DNA from 4 places in the Arthrobacter sp. FX8 genome. Region 3 is predicted to be linked to each of the others. Evidence: riboswitches for the same ligand, from Rfam matches in the RefSeq annotation. Region 3 holds a riboswitch; each other region holds the start of a gene.
What was found. Region 3 has a riboswitch for S-adenosylmethionine ahead of metX (homoserine O-acetyltransferase MetX). Riboswitches for the same ligand answer to the same signal wherever they lie in the genome.

Region 1 (4,205 bases), 1.3 Mb from region 3:
TCCTGCTGGTCACCAAGGCCGACGTCAAAGACCCCGCGGAACTGCTTTCCAACTACACGCACCTGGACTTCCCGGTGATCATCAGCAAGACGGCGGATGCGCAGGCGTCGGGAATCGATGCCCGGTCCGATGACGGGCTCTCGGCGCGGCTGGACAGCGCCGCAGTGGCGGCGCTGCGGGACCATCTCGATGGCAAGGTCACCGTTATGCTGGGGCACTCCGGCGTCGGCAAGTCCACCATGGTGAACGCCCTGACCGGCGCCGAGCGGGCCACCGGCGGCGTGAATGCCGTGACCGGGCGCGGCCGCCACACGTCGTCGTCGGCCCTTGCCTTGCGGTTGGCGGACGCGCCTCCCGGCAGCTGGATCATCGATACCCCCGGCATCCGTTCCTTTGGCCTGGCGCACGTGGACCCTGACCGCATCCTGCGCTCCTTCCCGGACCTCTCCCCGGCATCGAGAACTGCGAACGGGGCTGCAAGCACACCGCAACCGCAGTGAACTGCGGCCTCGACGACTGGGTGGCAGGCGGACACGCAGGTCCCACCGGCGCGGCCCGGCTGGCCTCGCTGCGGCGCCTGCTTGGTACGGACCCGAGGATGGAAGCACAGGAAACCAAGGAGCTCGGCAGCGTCAACTGACGCGTTCTCCCGGCAGAACCGTCCACAGACGGTAGTTTGGAACCATGATCCAACCCGCTTCGAGCTACAACGATGACCTGCGCCTGGCCCATGTCCTGGCCGACTCCGTGGATGACCAGACCATGAGCCGCTTCAAGGCCCTGGACCTCCACGTTGAGACCAAGCCGGACCTGACGCCGGTCACCGACGCGGACAAGGCCGCCGAGGAAGCCATCCGGGGCCAGCTCTCCCGTTCACGCCCCCGCGACGCCGTCCTGGGCGAGGAATTCGGCAGCACCGGCCACGGTTCCCGGCGCTGGATCATCGACCCCATTGACGGAACCAAGAACTTTGTCCGCGGCGTTCCCGTATGGGCCACGCTGATCGCCCTCGTGGATGAGGGCGAACCGGTGGTGGGCGTCGTCAGCGCCCCGGCCCTGGGCAAGCGCTGGTGGGCGGCGAAAGGCATGGGCGCGTACATGGGCAGGTCCCTTGCCGCCGCCACCCGCCTCCGCGTGTCCAACGTGTCGAAGCTTTCCGACGCCTCCCTCTCCTACTCCAGCCTGGGCGGGTGGAAGGAACGCGGAAACCTTGACGAGTTCCTCGGCCTTACCGAGGACGTTTGGCGGACCCGGGCCTACGGGGATTTCTGGTCGTATTGCATGGTGGCCGAGGGCTCCGTGGACATCGCCTGCGAACCCGAGCTGAACCTCTATGACATGGCTGCCCTGGTGCCGATCGTGGTGGAGGCCGGCGGCCGGTTCACATCCCTGGAAGGCGAGGACGGCCCGTTCGGCGGGAACGCCCTGGCCACGAACTCAATCCTGCACTCGGAGGTCCTGCACCGATTGAACCCGTACCTGGACGATCTGCTGTAACTCACGCGCTTTCCACGTTTGAACGAATAATGCGACGCCGGACACCTCCCAAGGCAGGTGCCCGGCGTCGTTTATTCGGGGGCGCGTAACAAAGCCCTTAACAATTGCCGCGGCTTCAGTCCTGGCCGCCCCATGTCCTACGCTTTTATGCAGGTCACGAGTGCCAGCGCAAAACCCCGGTTTGCTGGCCGGCAACCCTCCATTCGCGGTGGGGTGCCCCGGGTGACGACCAGGCCGGTCCGGAGCGGATGCGGCAAGCGCGGATTCCACTATGCCGGAGTCCTGTACCAAGTGAGGTCTCTGTGACAACTGCCACCGTCTCCCCCAGCCCGTCATTGCCGAAGCTGCCGTCCCCCATGCACGCCACGCCGCAGCCGGCCGGCCGCTCGCTGCCGTCACCGGCGCCGAAATCCAGGCGCCCCTGATTTCGGGCGGCCACGTGCGGTACGCCAACCTCGATTACGGCGCCTCCGCCCCGGCACTGTCCGTAGTGTCCGCTTACCTGAATGAGATCCTCCCCTACTACGCCAGCGTCCACCGCGGGGCAGGATACGCATCCCAGATCAGCACCTCCGTGTACGAGAACGCGCGCAGCATCGTCAGGGATTTCGTGGGCGGCCGCCCGGATGATTCGGTCATCTTCACCCGCAACACGACGGATTCGCTGAACCTGCTGGCCGGCTGCCTTCCCGTGACCGATGGCCGCCACGACGGCGAAGTGCTGTACCTGGACATCGAACACCACGCCAATCTCCTGCCGTGGCAGGGCGTCCCGCACCGCAGCATCGTCGCCGCCGACACCATCACCGGCACCCTTGAGGCCGTACGTGCCGAGCTTGGACAGGGCGGTGTCAGCTTGGTCGCGGTCACCGGGGCCTCCAACGTGACCGGCGAAATCCTCCCCATCCGGGCGCTGGCCGCGCTGGCCCACGAACATGGCGCACGGATCGTGGTGGATGCGGCCCAGCTCGCGCCGCACCGCCGCATAGACATCAGCGCGGATGACGTCGACTACCTCGCCTTCTCAGGCCACAAGCTGTACGCGCCCTTCGGCGCCGGCGTCCTGGTGGGGCGCCCGGACTGGCTGGACGCCGGCGTCCCGCACCTCGCCGGCGGCGGCGCCGTCAAGGAAGCCAGGCTCGACGGCGTCAGCTGGGCCACCGGCCCGGCCCGCCATGAGGGGGCTCGCCGAACGTCCTGGGGGCCGCCACGCTGGCCCGCGCCACCCAGGTCATTGCAGGCCTGGACCAGGCACGCTGGCACGCCCACGAGTCCGCCATCCGCTCCTTTTTGGTGGAGGGACTCCAGCGGATCGACGGCGTCACGGTTCACCAGATCTTCAAGGACACCAACCCCGAAACGGACACCATCGGGGTGGTCAACTTCTCCGTCGAGGGTTACGACGCAGGACTGGTGGCGGCGTACCTTTCGGCAGAGCATGGCGTGGGCCTGCGTGACGGGCGCTTCTGCGCCCATCCCCTGCTGAAGCGCCTGGGCCTGCCGTCCGGTTCCCTCCGCGCCAGCTTCGGCGTCGGTTCGCGCCTGGAAGATGCCGAGCGCCTGCTGGCCGGCATCCAGGCGCTCCGGAGCAACGGGCTGGGCTGGGACTACGTGGTGGACGCAGGCCGCTGGGTCCCTGCCAACGACACCCGCACCTACCCGCACTGGGCGCCCAACACCCCTGGAACAGCCGGCGCAGCGCCCTGCATCGACGACTGACGCCGGAAACCGCCACTCCTGTTTCAGCCGGCTGACCGCGCGTCAGGGGAATGCGGTAAATTCGAAAGGTACCGCAGGACGTCAGCTGAAGGAGGCCACGCGTGGTTCGGGGTGGCCCCAAGCTTGATCACGGGCGGCGCAGGGAACTGGGCCAGAGCTTCCAGGACGGCGGCAGGCACTACCAGCGCGTCCGGCCCGGCTACCCTGAGGAGTCAGCCCGGTGGCTGGTGCCCGCCGACGCCCATGAAGCCCTCGACGTTGGTGCCGGTACCGGAAAGTTCACCGCGCTGCTGCTGGACATGGGGCTGGACGTCACGGCCGTGGACCCCTCGGCGGACATGCTCGCCCAGCTCACGGAACACTACCCGGCTGCCACGGCGATGCCGGGGACTGCCGAGGCGACAGGCCTGCCCGACGCCAGCTTCGACGTCGTCACCGTAGCCCAGGCGTGGCACTGGTGCGACGCCCTGGCGGCAAGCACCGAACTGGCCCGCGTGCTGCGCCCGCACGGAACCCTCGGCCTGGTGTGGAACCAGCTGGACACCTCAGTGCCCTGGGTGCACCGGCTCTCCCGGATCATGCACGCAGGCGACGTCTACCGGCCGGGGCACAAGCCCGTCATCGGCCCGGAGTTCCAGGGGCTCGAAGGGCATGTCACCCACTGGCAGGACACAGTGGACACCACGGACCTGATGGAACTCACTAAATCCCGCAGCTACTACCTCCGGGCCGGCGAGTCAACGCGGGCCAAGGTCCTGGCCAACCTGGACTGGTACCTGCACGAACACCTTGCCTACACCCCTGACCAGGAAATCGACCTTCCCTACCTCACCCTGGCTTGGCGGGCCGTCAAGGCATGACGGCGCATCCCGTATGGCGCCTGCAGAGCCGGTAGGCTTGGATTCGTGAAGACCAGCGCGCCCTCCTCCTCGATCGAGGATTACGTCAAGGTCATTTATTCCTTTACCGAATGGCAGGACAAGCCCATC
Region 2 (4,205 bases), 920 kb from region 3:
AGGCCGCGGCGCCAGAGGAGGGGCACCTCGGTCTTCAACAGCAGGTTGGCCAGGCGGTTGGCTTCGGTGCCATGCGCCACGATCACCGAGGCGCGGGGGACCAGGGCCAGGAACTTCAGCAGGGGCTTCAGGCCTGACTGGATCTGGTCCGGAGTGAACTTGCCGTTGGGTTCGCCCGGGACGTGCCAAGGGTGGACGTTCCACGGCATGACGAACTCCGGGCGCAGGCCAAGCTTCCACTGGATCCCCAGCATGCGGGTAACAGCGTCCTGGTCGCCGGGGGTGATGAACCCGGACGGATCCACCTCGCCGATGTTGGAGAACAGGCTGATAATGCGGCATTCCTCCACGTCGTGCATGGGGTCCACGTAGGGCACCACGGTTCCGGGCTTGGCCTCCTGCAGGGAATCACACAGTTCGTTGACGGCGGCAACGCTGGGTTCGTAGCGGCGGCTCATGAGCTGTTCGTGGAATGTTTCGGGTGCCAGGGCTGTCATGAAGTGCTGGATCTCCTGCGGGGATTGGCGTTGCTGCCGCCACGGACATGGGCGCACGGCGGCACGGCACATCAGTGGCGGTTGATTGGGGTGGACCAACTCCTGGTCGGCCTACTCCAGTTTAGCAAGCCCAGGCAAGCGAAACGCCGGCCGCTCCTTCCGGTGATGGAAGGCACAGCCGGCGCGTCGGTGCGGGAGCGGCTAGAAGAGGCGCTTCGAGGCGCGGCGGGCACCCTCACCCAGTGCCTCCAGCTTGGCGAAGGCGATCTGCGGGTGCACCCTGCCGCCCAGGCCACAGTCGGTGGAGGCAATGACGTTCCCGCGGCCCACGAGGTCCGCAAAGCGGACGATCCGGTCCGCCACCAGGTCCGGGTGCTCCACCACATTGGTGGCATGCGAAACAACGCCCGGGATGATCACCTTGCCCTCGGGGAGCTTTGTGTCCTCCCACACCCGCCATTCGTGTTCGTGGCGGACGTTTGCCGCTTCAAAGGAATAGCCGCCGGCGTTGACCTGAAGCACAGAGCCGATGATGTCGGCGAACGGGATGTCCGTGGTGTGTGGGCCGTGCCAGGATCCCCAGCACACGTGCAGCCGGATCTGTTCCTGCGGCAGGCCGCGCAGCGCCCAGTTGGTCGCTTCGACGCGCAGCTGGATGAACTTCAGGTAATCGTCCAGGGACGGCTCGGGATTGATCTGGTCCCAGCTTTCGGCCAGGGACGGATCATCGAGCTGCACCGTAAGGCCGGCCTCGATGATGGCCTTGTATTCCTCCCGCATGGCATCAGCGCAGGCGTAGACGAGTTCCTCGTCGCTCTTGTAGTACTCGTTGGCTACCCGCGCGCATGAGCCGGGGGAGAGGGAGGCCACGAAGCCATCCGTGAGGCCTGCGGCGGCGAGCCCGGTCTTCAGGTTCCGGATGTCCGAGGCCACCAGGTCCTGGCCCGTGTAGGTCAGCGGTCCGGCGATCTTGGGCTGGGCAACGCTCCTGCGGTGGGTGAGGATGCCGGATGCGGGATCGCTGTAGGCCTCGTTGAAGGCCTGCCGGTCGCGCCGGTCCGGGAACGAGGTCAGGACAACGTTGCCGGGGGACGAGCGGCGGACGCCGGACTCGGCCCAGCGGTCCACGGTGGTTGGCTCAAGGCCCCCGAGCCGGGCGAAGGAGTAATTCCACCACGCCCCGTAATCCACCGAGCTGGACATGGTGTGCCCGTACTCGCCGTCGTTGGGGATGTCGATGCCAAGGTCCTTCTGGCGCTGCACCACGTCCACTACGGAGGCTTCGAGGAGTTCCAGGAATTCCGGCGTGATGCCGTCGGCTTCCTTGGCGGCGTTGGCCGCAATGAGTTCAGGGGTGCGGGGCAATGAACCGGCGTGGGTCACGCGGATATGGTCGGTGTTCTGGGACATGCTGGAATCTTCCTTTCCATCGGTCCTGGCAGTAGCACCTTCGGCCGGCAGGAGTCTGCCGGGACGTGGTTGCTGCGGCGTCATTGAGCCAGGTCTCTCGGCCGCTCCGGATGGTTCACTCCCACCTAAAGCGACAGCGTGGCGGCGGGGCAACTCGGTTTCATAATGTGGCGCGGCAGCGTCCGTCGGAGCGCGTCCGCACGATTCCGCCGGAGAAAGCGACAGTTGATAACATTTAATACACCGACTTGACTTTAATTAGTAAGTAATGATGATGTAGAAACATCGGTCTTTTGGGGGAAATACCGATAATCCCCCATACCAGTGTCCCGGTTCCTACCGTTCGGGGTTTAATTCTAATTTGGGGGAAATCATGGTTGAATCAACCAGCGCTAAGCCGCGCTCGCAAAAGGCTAATAAAGTCCGCGCTATTCTTGCCGGCGGCCTTGTCTTGGGGATCGGCGCAGCCTTCACTCTCGCTGCGTGGACGGACAACGAGTGGGTCTTCGGCCAGAGCGGGAACGGCGGCGGCCCGGGTACCAAGGTCTACCACATGCAGCAGAACACGTGGTCCGGTACTTCAAGCGAGGCGGTTTGGGCTGACGAGCCGACTGCTCCCGGTGGAGCCCTGACATTCAGCGTCAATGCTGACGATCTCGTGCCGGGGTCGACGGTCTACGCCCCGATGCAGTTGCGGGCTTCCGACAAGTCCCAATCATTGGTGGCCACGCTGACGGGGGCTGCCCGGCTCGACGGAACTGATTCAGCCACCAACTCTGCAGCGCTGTACGGTGCTCTTCGGTACCAGCTGAAGAAGGATGTGGACAAGGACCTTTGCAACGCCACCAACTTCTCCTCCAATGGAACTGATCTTGTTCCTGTTGGCTCGACCCTGAACACCCGTTCGGACACTCCGATCAACCTTCCGGCCGGAGCTACGGACGCAGCTGCGGGCACACCTGTGAGTCTTTGCTTCGCAATGACGCTCCCTTCGAATGCAAGCGTTGATCTTCAGGGATTGCGGACCACCCCCTTGTGGACCTTCAGCAGCACCATAGGCCAGTCGTAGCCGCCACCCGTGCTTCGGATGTCCGCCAGGCGTGAGTCCGGGTTCCGGGCGGCGGCCGTGCCGTCCGGAACCCGGCTCCCGCCGGGTGTGGGAAGCGTGGCCCGGGGGTTCAGGGAGGTATTGCTTTCCGTCGTTGCCCTGCTGGGACTGGCATGCATCCTCTCCCTGGTCCTCGGCCTTTTCTTCAAAGCGTCCTTCGTCGTTTTCCGTACGGGATCGATGGAGCCGCTCTATCCAGTCGGTGCGCTGTCCCTGACCGTGCAGGTCACCGCCAAGGATCTCGTCCCGGGCGACGTCGTGTCGGTCCGCCGGGAAGCGGCGACCGCCCTGGTGACCCACCGCGTGGTGGCAGTTGACCCGCCCAGTGTGAAGGGGGCCACAGCGTCGCTAAGGCTTCGCGGCGACGCTAACACTTCGGATGACCCGTTGCCCTACGAGGTGGCCACGGCGCAGAAGGTGCTGGTCACCGTTCCCGGCTTAGGAGCTTGGGTCATGGCTTCACGGGGGCCGGAGTTCCTGGGTGCAGCAACGCTCGCTGTGACCGTGCTGGTGACATGGGCCTACTGGCCGAGACACGGTGCAACTGGCCAGGCGGAGGTTGACGACGAACCCCCGGCGAAACCACAACAGTAAGGTCGTAAATGACATGGCGGGAGCCAGCTTCAGGCGCGTCGCAAGAGCCGCGGGGGTTATCGCAGTTTTGCTGGCCACCGCTGCGCCCGGCGCAGCGGTGGCTGACGAACCATTGGTTCCGGTTCCGGAGACAGGAGCGGCAGGCTTCCTGTCCCTTTCTTCGTCGATGTATCCATTGGCCCTTCCTGCGCTTCAAGCAGGGGAGTCCTTCAGTTGGCAGATTGGCATTTCGGTGGACCAGCCCAGCGGTGAGTCGACGCTGCAGGTGACTGCGGACGGTGGGCTTGCCGGCACAGGGACCTACCTGGTTTCCGTGGACGAATGCGACGTCGCCTGGCAGGGAAGCAGCGGCCTGGGCGGGGATTTGCGCTGTCCCATCGGTTCCACGCCGCGCATAGCGCCGGTGACGCTGGCCGAACACCGTCAGGACGTGCTGGTTCCCTTGCGGGATCTGCGCGGCGGCCCCTCACCTTACCTCCGCTTCATCCTTTCCCGGCCCGCGGGTTCGCAGGATCCACCGGACACGTCGCTGACCTTGGGCATTGGGGTCACCGCTGCAGGCATTGACGACGCCGTGACCCCGCCGGGGCAGCGGC
Region 3 (4,205 bases):
ACATTTCCGCCATGATGGCAGGCTGCCCGGCGTACATGAAGGCGTGGAACACCAGGCCGATCATGATGGCCGCCAGGATGATGGCATCGTTCTTGGTGTCCATCATGGGGAAGGCGAAGAAGCCCCAGGTGGCCCCCATGATGGCGCCGGCCATGTAGACGGGCCTGCGGCCAAACCGGTCCGACAGCTTGCCGACCATGGGCACGACGGCGAAGTGCAGGGCGTGGGCAAGGAGCAGCAGGAGGAGGATGCGGGTGGTGTCGGCCTGGACCACGGTTTTCAGGTAGGTGATGGAGAACGTGACCACGAGGTAGTACAGGATGTTTTCCGCCAGGCGCAGGCCCATGGCGGTGAAGACGCCGCGGGGGTAGCGCCGGAATACCTCAGCGACGCCGTAGCCCTTGTGGCCGGCTTCGACCTCTTTGCGGGCTTCGAGGAAGATCGGTGCGTCATTGACCTTGGTGCGGATGTAGTAACCGATCAGGACGATCACCGCGGACAGCCAGAACGCTACGCGCCAGCCCCACCCCAGGAAGGCGTCCTGGGTCAACGTGGAGGACAGGGTGAACAAGACGGCGGTGGCAAGCAGGTTTCCCAGCGGCACTGCCGACTGTGGCCAGCTGGCCCAGAAACCGCGGGATTTGCTGGGGCTGTGTTCGGCCACGAGGAGGACGGCGCCGCCCCACTCGCCGCCAACGGCAAAGCCCTGGGCGAACCGGAGGACCACCAGCAGTGCGGGAGCCCAGTAGCCGATCTGCTGGAACGTGGGCAGGCAGCCCATGAGGAAGGTGGAGACGCCTACCAGGATGATGCTCAGCTGCAGCAGCTTCTTGCGTCCGAACTTGTCGCCGAAGTGGCCAAAGACGATGCCGCCGATGGGGCGCGCCACGAAACCGACGGCATAAGTGAGGAAGGCGGCGATGATGCCATCCAGTTCTGTGCCGGCGTTGGGGAAGAAGGCCTTTCCGAACACCAGGGTGGCAGCCGAGGCGTAGAGGAAGAACTCGTACCACTCAACAACGGTTCCGGCCATGGAGGCCGTAACCACTTTCTTAAGGCCTGAAGCCTTGACGTCGGTTTCCTCTGTGCGCCTTGCGGCGGAGCTTTCCGTACTCATGCGAACTCCTTCGGCGTCGTCGTCGACACCACGGGGACCAATCAATGGCGGCCGGGTGTGATGCACACCACGAACGCACCGGATTCGATTGAGTATGGTCTGCCTGCGGTGCAACCTCAACGCCGATTAGTGCAGAAGGCATCTGCAGGAATGCACATGCGGGGCGCTAGGCCAGGAAGCTGCTCCGGAGCTGGCTGCCCAGCTGCCCGATCTCTGTCAGGAACCCGTCGTGCCCGATCGGCGCCTGGATGACGTGCACGTCCACGTCCCCCGGCAGGGCCTGGGCCAGCTCACGGGACTGCGACGGGAAATACAGCCGGTCCGAATCCACGGCGGCCACGAAGAACCTGGCGGTGGACCTGGCCAGGGTTTCGGCCAGGGTTCCGCGGCCCCGGCAGATGTCATGGCTCATCAGCGCCTCGGTGAGGGCGATATAGCTGTTGGCGTCGAAGCGCTTCACGAGCTTGCTGCCCTGGTGGTCCAGGTAGCTTTCCACCTGGTAGCGGCCGCGGGCGGCCAGAGCCTCACCCTTCAGGGGCGACTCCGGCGCCTGGGGTTCCCGGCCGAAGCGGCCTTCCAGTTCAGCCGCGGACCGGTAGGTGATGTGGGCAATGCGCCGGGCAAGTGCCAGCCCGGCTTCCGGGCAGGGGCCGCCATAGTAGTCGCCGCCGTTGAAATGTGGGTCCTGCCGGATGGCCAGGGTCTGGGCCTGCGCGAAGGCGATCTGTTCCGCCGTGCTCGCGGCACCCACGGAGATGACGGCGCAGCGCTGCACCCTCTCCGGGTAGGTCACTGCCCATTCAAGGGCGCGGGCGCCGCCCATGGATCCGCCCAGGACAGCGAACCAGCTGCTGATGCCCAGCTGGTCAGCCAGCCGGGCCTCTGCCACCGTGCTGTCCCGCAGGGTGACCAGGGGGAAGCGGGAGCCCCAGGGGGCTCCGTCCGGGGCGGCCGAGGACGGGCCCGTGGACCCGTAGCAGCCGCCCACGATGTTGACGGACACCACGAAGAACTTGTCCGTGTCCACGGGAGCGCCGGGACCGGCCAATTGTTCCCACCAGCCTTCTTCGTCCGTGTCACCGCGGGTCACGTGGGTGCTGCCGGTCAGGGCGTGCTCGATCAGGATGGCGTTGCTGGCGTCGGCGTTGAGCGTGCCCCAGGTTTCGTAGGCCAGCGTGACGTCCGGGAGGTATCCCCCGGCTTCAAGTTCCAGCCCTCCGATGGAGGCGTAGCGGACAATTCCGTGTTCGGGGATGGTGGTTCGGGCGACGGTAACCGTCATGGCAAGACCTCTTCTACGCGCTTGCCTGCCGTCGTCTGACCGGCAGGCCAGGTCCTCACCCGGGGCACCCCACCGCGGATGGAGGGTTGCCGGCCAGCAAGCCGGGGCTGTCACTGGCACTCATGACCTGGTTCGAGTGTACGAAACACCCCCGCTCCAGGCCAAGAGTGTGACTGGTTGTGACTTCCCCGCTTGCCGGCCCTCCCGGCGTCAGCCCTGGCGCGCTTTTAGCTCTGGGCGCCTTTGGCAGCGCGGAAACCCGCTTCCAGGTCGGCCAGGATGTCATCGATGTGCTCCAGGCCAACAGAGAGCCGGACCAGTCCCGGATTCACCCCGGCCACCGCTTGCTGCTCCGGCGAGAGCTGGCTGTGGGTGGTCGACGCCGGGTGGATGACCAGGGAGCGGACGTCGCCGATGTTGGCCACGTGGGAGTGCAGCTCCAGGGCGTCGACGAAGCGCTTGCCCGCCTCCGCTCCGCCGGCAAGGTTGAAGGCCACGACGGCGCCCGTTCCCTTGGGCCCGTACTTGCGGCCACGCTCGTACCAGGGGCTGGAGGGCAACCCGGCGTAGGCGACGGATTCGACGTCGTCCCGTCCTTCCAGCCAGCGCGCCACTTCCGTGGCGTTGGCAACGTGGCGTTCCACCCGCAGGCTCAGCGTCTCCAGGCCCTGGGAGATCAGGAAGGCGTTGAAGGGGAAACCGCCGAGCCAAGGTCGCGCAGCAGCTGGACGCGGGCCTTGAGGATGTAGGAGAGGTTGGCACCCAGCGCACCGTCGGCGCCTAGGTCGCGGGCGTAGACCAGGCCGTTGTAGGTGGGGTCCGGGGTGTTGAAGCCGGGGAACCGTTCAGGGTCCTTGCCGAAGTCGAATTTGCCGGAGTCCACGATCACGCCGGCAATTGCGGAGCCGTGGCCGCCCAGGTATTTGGTGGCGGAGTGGATCACGATGTCCGCACCCCACTCCAGTGGGCGGATCAGGTAGGGCGTGGACAGGGTGTTGTCCACGATCAGTGGCACGCCTGCCTGGTGGGCCACCTCGGAGATGCCTTCGATGTCCAGGACGTCCTGGCGGGGATTGGACACCACTTCACCGAAAAAGAGCTTGGTGTTCGGCTGGACGGCGTCGCGCCACTGGTCCAGGTTGTCGGGATCCTGGACGAAGGTGACCGAGATGCCGAACTTCTTCAGGGTGTGGGCGAACAGGTTGTACGTTCCGCCATAAAGGCTGGGGCTCGCCACAATATGGTCCCCCGCCTCCGCAATGTTCAGCACCGCGAACGTCTCGGCGGCCTGGCCCGAGCTCAGCAGCAAAGCGGCCAGGCCTCCCTCAAGGCTGGCGATCCGCTGTTCGACGGCATCCTGGGTGGGGTTGCCGATCCGGGTGTAGATGGGCGCAAGTTCGGCGAGGGCAAAGCGGTTGGCTGCGCTTTCGGCGCTGGGGAACACGAAGGACGTGGTCTGGTAAATGGGGAGCGCGCGGGCTCCGGTGGCACTGTCGGGCTCCTGGCCTGCATGGATCTGGCGGGTTTCGAAAGACCATCCGTTGGACATCTCAGTCTCCTATGACATGGGCCCGGAATGCGTGGGGCAGTACGGGCCGCGCTTGCTTCCGGCTCTTGCCGGACAGCCAGGTCCTCACCCGGGGCACCCCACCGCGGGTGGAGGGTTGCCGGCCAGCGAGCCGGGGCTTGGCGCTGGCGCTCATGACCTGCGCCCAGTCTAGGAACGGGGTAGTCGCCGTGGACAGCATTGTGACGAACAAGGTCGCCCTGCATGGCTTTCGAGCCGCCACAGGTGGGCCGCCCCGC
Region 4 (4,205 bases), 2.0 Mb from region 3:
TCAACGTGACCATGCGGGATGCCCTGGACCTTGCTGACGTGGAGGGCACGCCCGAACTGCTGCGGGTCCGCCAGAGCTGACCTTCGATGCGCATATCCATTCCCGACGCGCAGATTCCTCTTCGCGGCCCATATTTGGTGCGCGCCAGGGAATCTGCGCATCGAGAGTGAGGAAGCGCGTCGCCCGGACCCAGAGGAGCTAGGGCTTCCCGCGCGGCTAGATCTGCTTGAGTGCCTGTTCCAGGTCGCGGAGGAGGTCCTCCGGGTCCTCGAGCCCCACCGAGAGCCGCACCACGCCGTCACTGAGCCCAATGGCGGCTCGCCCTTCCGGCCCCATGGCGCGGTGCGTGGTGGTGGCGGGGTGCGTGATCAGGGACTTCGAATCACCAAGGTTGTTGGAGATGTCGATGATGCGCAGCCCGTCCAGCAGTGCGAAGGCCGCTTCCTTGCCGGAGCGCCCGCCGGAGGGAGCCAGCTCAAGCGTGAGGACCGTACCGCCGGCGCTCATCTGCCGTGCCGCCAGGTCGTACTGCGGGTGGGACTTGAGCAGCGGGTACTTCACCCAGCTCACGGCGGGCTGTTCTTCCAGCCACTCTGCGAGCCGGAGCGCCGTGGCGGAGGAATGGTTCACGCGCAGGCTCATGGTCTCCAGGCCCTTGGTCAGGACCCAGGCGTTGAACGCCGAGAGTGCGGGCCCGGTGTGGCGCATTAGCTGTTTCACGGGACCGTCGATGAACTCCTTGGTGCCCAGGATGGCGCCGCCCATGACCCTGCCCTGGCCGTCGATGTGCTTGGTGCCGGAGTAGACGATGACGTCGGCGCCCAGGTCACCGCAGCGCTGCAGCAGGGGAGTGGCGAAGACGTTGTCCGCCACCACCTTGGCGCCGGCGGCATGCGCAAGTTCGCTGACCGCGGCGATGTCCACGATCTCCTGCATCGGGTTGGACGGGGATTCGAAGAAGACGGCGGTGGTGGGCTTGGAGAGGGCCTCGCGCCACTGGTCCAGGTCCGGCCCGTCCACGAAGACGGTCTCCACGCCCCACCGGGGAAGGATCTCGTTCAAAATCACGAAGCACGAACCGAACAGCGACCGGGCGGCCACCACCCGGTCGCCGGCAGCCAGCAGGGCACCAAGCGCGGTGAACACCGCGGACATGCCCGACGCCGTCGCGAAGCAGGCTTCGGTGCCTTCCAGCAGCCGGAGCCGCTCCTGGAAGGTGGCCACGGACGGGTTGCCGTAGCGGGAGTAGACAAAGCGTTCGTCCTCGCCGGTGAAGGCGCGTTCAGCTGCTGCCGCGGATTCGTAGACGAAGCCGGAGTTCAGGAAAATGGCCTCGGACGTTTCCTGGAAGTTGGTGCGGTCCAGCCCGCCACGGACAGCCTGGGTGTCGGGGTTCCAGCCGGGGGCGTCTTGGTTGAAGGTCACTTAGTTCTTTCCGAGGTTGGTGGGAAGGCCGCGGTTTTTCCAGCCGTTGACGGTGCGTTCGCCATAGCGGTCCGGCTCGCCTTCAAAGCCCTCCAGCACGTTGTAGGAGGTGAAGCCGGCCCGGGTGGCCGCGATGGCTGCCGCGATGGACCGCTGGCCGGAGCGGCACAGGAACACCAGTTCGGTTGAACGGTCCTCGGGCGCCTGCTGGCTGAGGTCGTTGATGAAGTCGGGGTTGGGGATGCCGCCGGGGAAGGTCCACTGGATGAAGAGGGGGTCGTTGTCCGTGGCCTTGGTGTCCGGAATGCCGATGTGGGCCCATTCGCCCTCGGTGCGGACGTCCACCAGGATGGCGCCCTGTTCCAGCTTCTCCCATGCTTCCTGGGGCGTGAGGTCTCCCGCGTAGCTCATGCGTGGCCCTCGCCGTCGAACTCGCCTTCAAATTCGGCGTCCAGTTCATCCACTGCGGTGGCAACCGCGGCATCGGCCGAGGCGATTGCCGCCGGAAGGACCACTGCCTGCGCCACGATCACGCTGGTGCCATTGAAGGTGGCTGCCGGGCTGCCGTGCAGCACATAGCCGTCGGCCAGGGCCGTGGAGATCCGCTCGCAGAATGAACGGTCATCCGGGCCGGTGATCAGGCGGTAGGACAATTTTTCGTCAGGGGCAGGTGCGTCAGACACGACGGATCTCCTTCTTTCACGCTTGCAGCTCGAATCGGTCGATATGCCGAGTATTCACCTGAGGCACCCCGCCGCGAAAGGGAGGGTTGCCGACCGGCCAGTCAGGGCTTCACACCGGTACTCATTACTCCCCAAAAACGTAACATCTGCCGCGCCAAGCCGCACCGCCGCCGTCGTCATGTTCCGTAATTGAGCAGCGCTGAAGGGAGGCGCGGGGTTGAAGGAAAGCGCGACGGCGGACATCGCCGCAGGTGGGCGGCCCGCCACGTGCCGCCCGGGGCCGCGGGGCCGATAAAGTTCTTACCGGGGCGCCGCCCCGTCGTCACAGCAATGAGCACCGGGGGTCCTGTCAGCATGCGGGCAAACACATCGCGCCACCAGGCCGCCATCCGCGGGACCCGCCGGCCGTCCATCGGGGCGTTCCTGGCCGCGGCCATCGTCAGCCTCCTTGCCCTGCTGGCGGCTGCGCCGGCGCATGCGGCGGACGCTGCGCCGGAGAAGGGAAAGCCCTGGCTGGGCGCGGTGCTCGAGTGGGGCGAGGACACCGCCGCAGGCTTCAGCGGCCGGCTTGGTGCCAGTCCGGCCGTCTTCGGCCACGACATCACCATCCCCTACCGCGATTCGGAACGGAACGACCTTGACGGCTTCCTTCAGCAGGCCGCGTCCCTAGGCGCCCACGCCCTGCTCACGGTGAAGCCGTCAGTGCCCCTGGACCAGCTCGGCACCGCGGAAGCGGAAGCATTCGCAGCGCAGGTGCGCGACCTTACGTCCGGGTTCAAGGGGCAGCTGCTGATCCGGTTCGCCCCGGACATGAATGCAAGCTGGGTGGCCTGGGGCCAGCAGCCCGCCGCGTACCGGCAGGCCTTCAGGGCTGTGGCGGCAGCGTTCAAGAAGTACGACGGCGGCCGGGCCACCTTGGTGTGGGCGCCTTACCTGGGCAAGGACTACCCCTTTGACCGCAACCGGGATGCCCCGCAGCCCGGAACCGAAGGCTTTTCCCTCCTGGACACGAACGGCGACGGGGCCTGGAACTCAAGCGACAGCGCCTACGCCCCTTACTACCCGGGCGACGACGCAGTGGACTGGGCGGGGCTGGCCGCCTATCACGACGACACGGCCGGCGGCCCCGCCGTCAACTCCCAGCCGAGGGCCGGCGAGCTCCAGGACATGCTGACGGCCTCCGGCGGCGAAAACTTCTACGGCACCTATTCCGAGGGGCGCAACAAGCCGTTCCTCCTCCAGACCTCTGCTTTCTACAGCCCCGCGTCCGGCGGCGCGCAGGAGGCGGACATCAAGGCGGGCTGGTGGGACCAGGTGGTGGGAACTGCCACTTCCCCAGCTTTTGCCGGGACGGCCGCCGTTGTCTGGGACGAGCGCACCAGCACCAGGGATACCGGCGTGGCGAGCATCAGCTGGCTGCTCACGGGACAGGCGGGCATCGCCAAAGCGGCCCTGGACAGGCTGAAGGCATCGCCAATGGTCACCGGGCCGGTCACCGAAGTGGCATCCGGGAGCACCTACGTCCGGGCCAACACGCTCTCCGGGGCTGCCGCCTGGACTGTTGCCGCCGCCATGGCCATCCTCCTGGTGGCCCTGTGGCAGATACCCCGCCGGATCAACGCAGCCACGGCCTGGGGCTACCAGGATCCCTCCGCCAGGGACTCGCGCATCGATCTGCTGCGCGGGATGGCCATCGTCTTTGTGGTGGTGAACCACCTGGGCATGGCATCGCTGTTCCAGCTGCTCACCCAGGAGGCCGTGGGCTTCGTGTCGGGTGCGGAACTGTTCGTCCTGTTCTCCGGACTGGTGGTGGGCATGGTGTACGGACCCAAGGCCAGGGAGGACTTCGGGCAGGTGGTCGACCTCACGACCCGCCGCGCCGGCAAGCTCTACCTGACGGCGCTGGCCGTGCTGATCGGCGTCTTCCTTCTGTCCCTGCTCCCGTTCTTCCACACCGAGGCCCTGACCACGTTCGTGGACCAGGGGACCGGTGGCGCCGGGCACAACGGGGCCGGCCGGACCTACGACCTCTATTCGGGCATGTCATCGCTGTTCCAGTTCCCCGTCCCGCCCCAGGTGCTTCCGGCCATCGTGCTG

Region 1: it holds a riboswitch for S-adenosylmethionine, as region 3 does, so the genes downstream of both, OUO20_RS09545 (aminotransferase class V-fold PLP-dependent enzyme) here and metX (homoserine O-acetyltransferase MetX) in region 3, are expected to answer to the same signal.
Region 2: it holds a riboswitch for S-adenosylmethionine, as region 3 does, so the genes downstream of both, OUO20_RS20735 (cobalamin-independent methionine synthase II family protein) here and metX (homoserine O-acetyltransferase MetX) in region 3, are expected to answer to the same signal.
Region 4: it holds a riboswitch for S-adenosylmethionine, as region 3 does, so the genes downstream of both, OUO20_RS15735 (DUF1737 domain-containing protein) here and metX (homoserine O-acetyltransferase MetX) in region 3, are expected to answer to the same signal.

The regions. Positions count from the first base shown of each region.
Region 1 covers NZ_CP113505.1:2,082,974-2,087,178, forward strand. Annotated here, with positions in the region: partial or broken gene rsgA (ribosome small subunit-dependent GTPase A) at 1-640, shown strand, start outside; gene hisN (histidinol-phosphatase) at 685-1,497, shown strand; SAM riboswitch class IV at 1,650-1,763, shown strand; partial or broken gene OUO20_RS09545 (aminotransferase class V-fold PLP-dependent enzyme) at 1,800-3,216, shown strand; gene OUO20_RS09550 (class I SAM-dependent methyltransferase) at 3,318-4,076, shown strand; gene OUO20_RS09555 (metal-dependent transcriptional regulator) at 4,122-4,205, shown strand, end outside.
Region 2 covers NZ_CP113505.1:4,399,674-4,403,878, forward strand. Annotated here, with positions in the region: gene OUO20_RS20730 (uracil-DNA glycosylase) at 1-497, opposite strand, end outside; gene OUO20_RS20735 (cobalamin-independent methionine synthase II family protein) at 699-1,907, opposite strand; SAM riboswitch class I at 1,921-2,024, opposite strand; gene OUO20_RS20740 (SipW-dependent-type signal peptide-containing protein) at 2,281-2,976, shown strand; gene OUO20_RS20745 (S26 family signal peptidase) at 2,995-3,609, shown strand; gene OUO20_RS20750 (hypothetical protein) at 3,842-4,205, shown strand, end outside.
Region 3 covers NZ_CP113505.1:772,478-776,682, reverse strand. Annotated here, with positions in the region: gene OUO20_RS03490 (MFS transporter) at 1-1,117, opposite strand, end outside; gene metX (homoserine O-acetyltransferase MetX) at 1,284-2,399, opposite strand; SAM riboswitch class IV at 2,412-2,527, opposite strand; partial or broken gene OUO20_RS03480 (bifunctional o-acetylhomoserine/o-acetylserine sulfhydrylase) at 2,627-3,948, opposite strand; SAM riboswitch class IV at 3,992-4,106, opposite strand.
Region 4 covers NZ_CP113505.1:3,359,655-3,363,859, reverse strand. Annotated here, with positions in the region: gene OUO20_RS15750 (glutamate--cysteine ligase 2) at 1-80, shown strand, start outside; gene OUO20_RS15745 (O-succinylhomoserine sulfhydrylase) at 217-1,425, opposite strand; gene OUO20_RS15740 (rhodanese-like domain-containing protein) at 1,426-1,836, opposite strand; gene OUO20_RS15735 (DUF1737 domain-containing protein) at 1,833-2,108, opposite strand; SAM riboswitch class IV at 2,122-2,237, opposite strand; gene opgC (OpgC domain-containing protein) at 2,463-4,205, shown strand, end outside.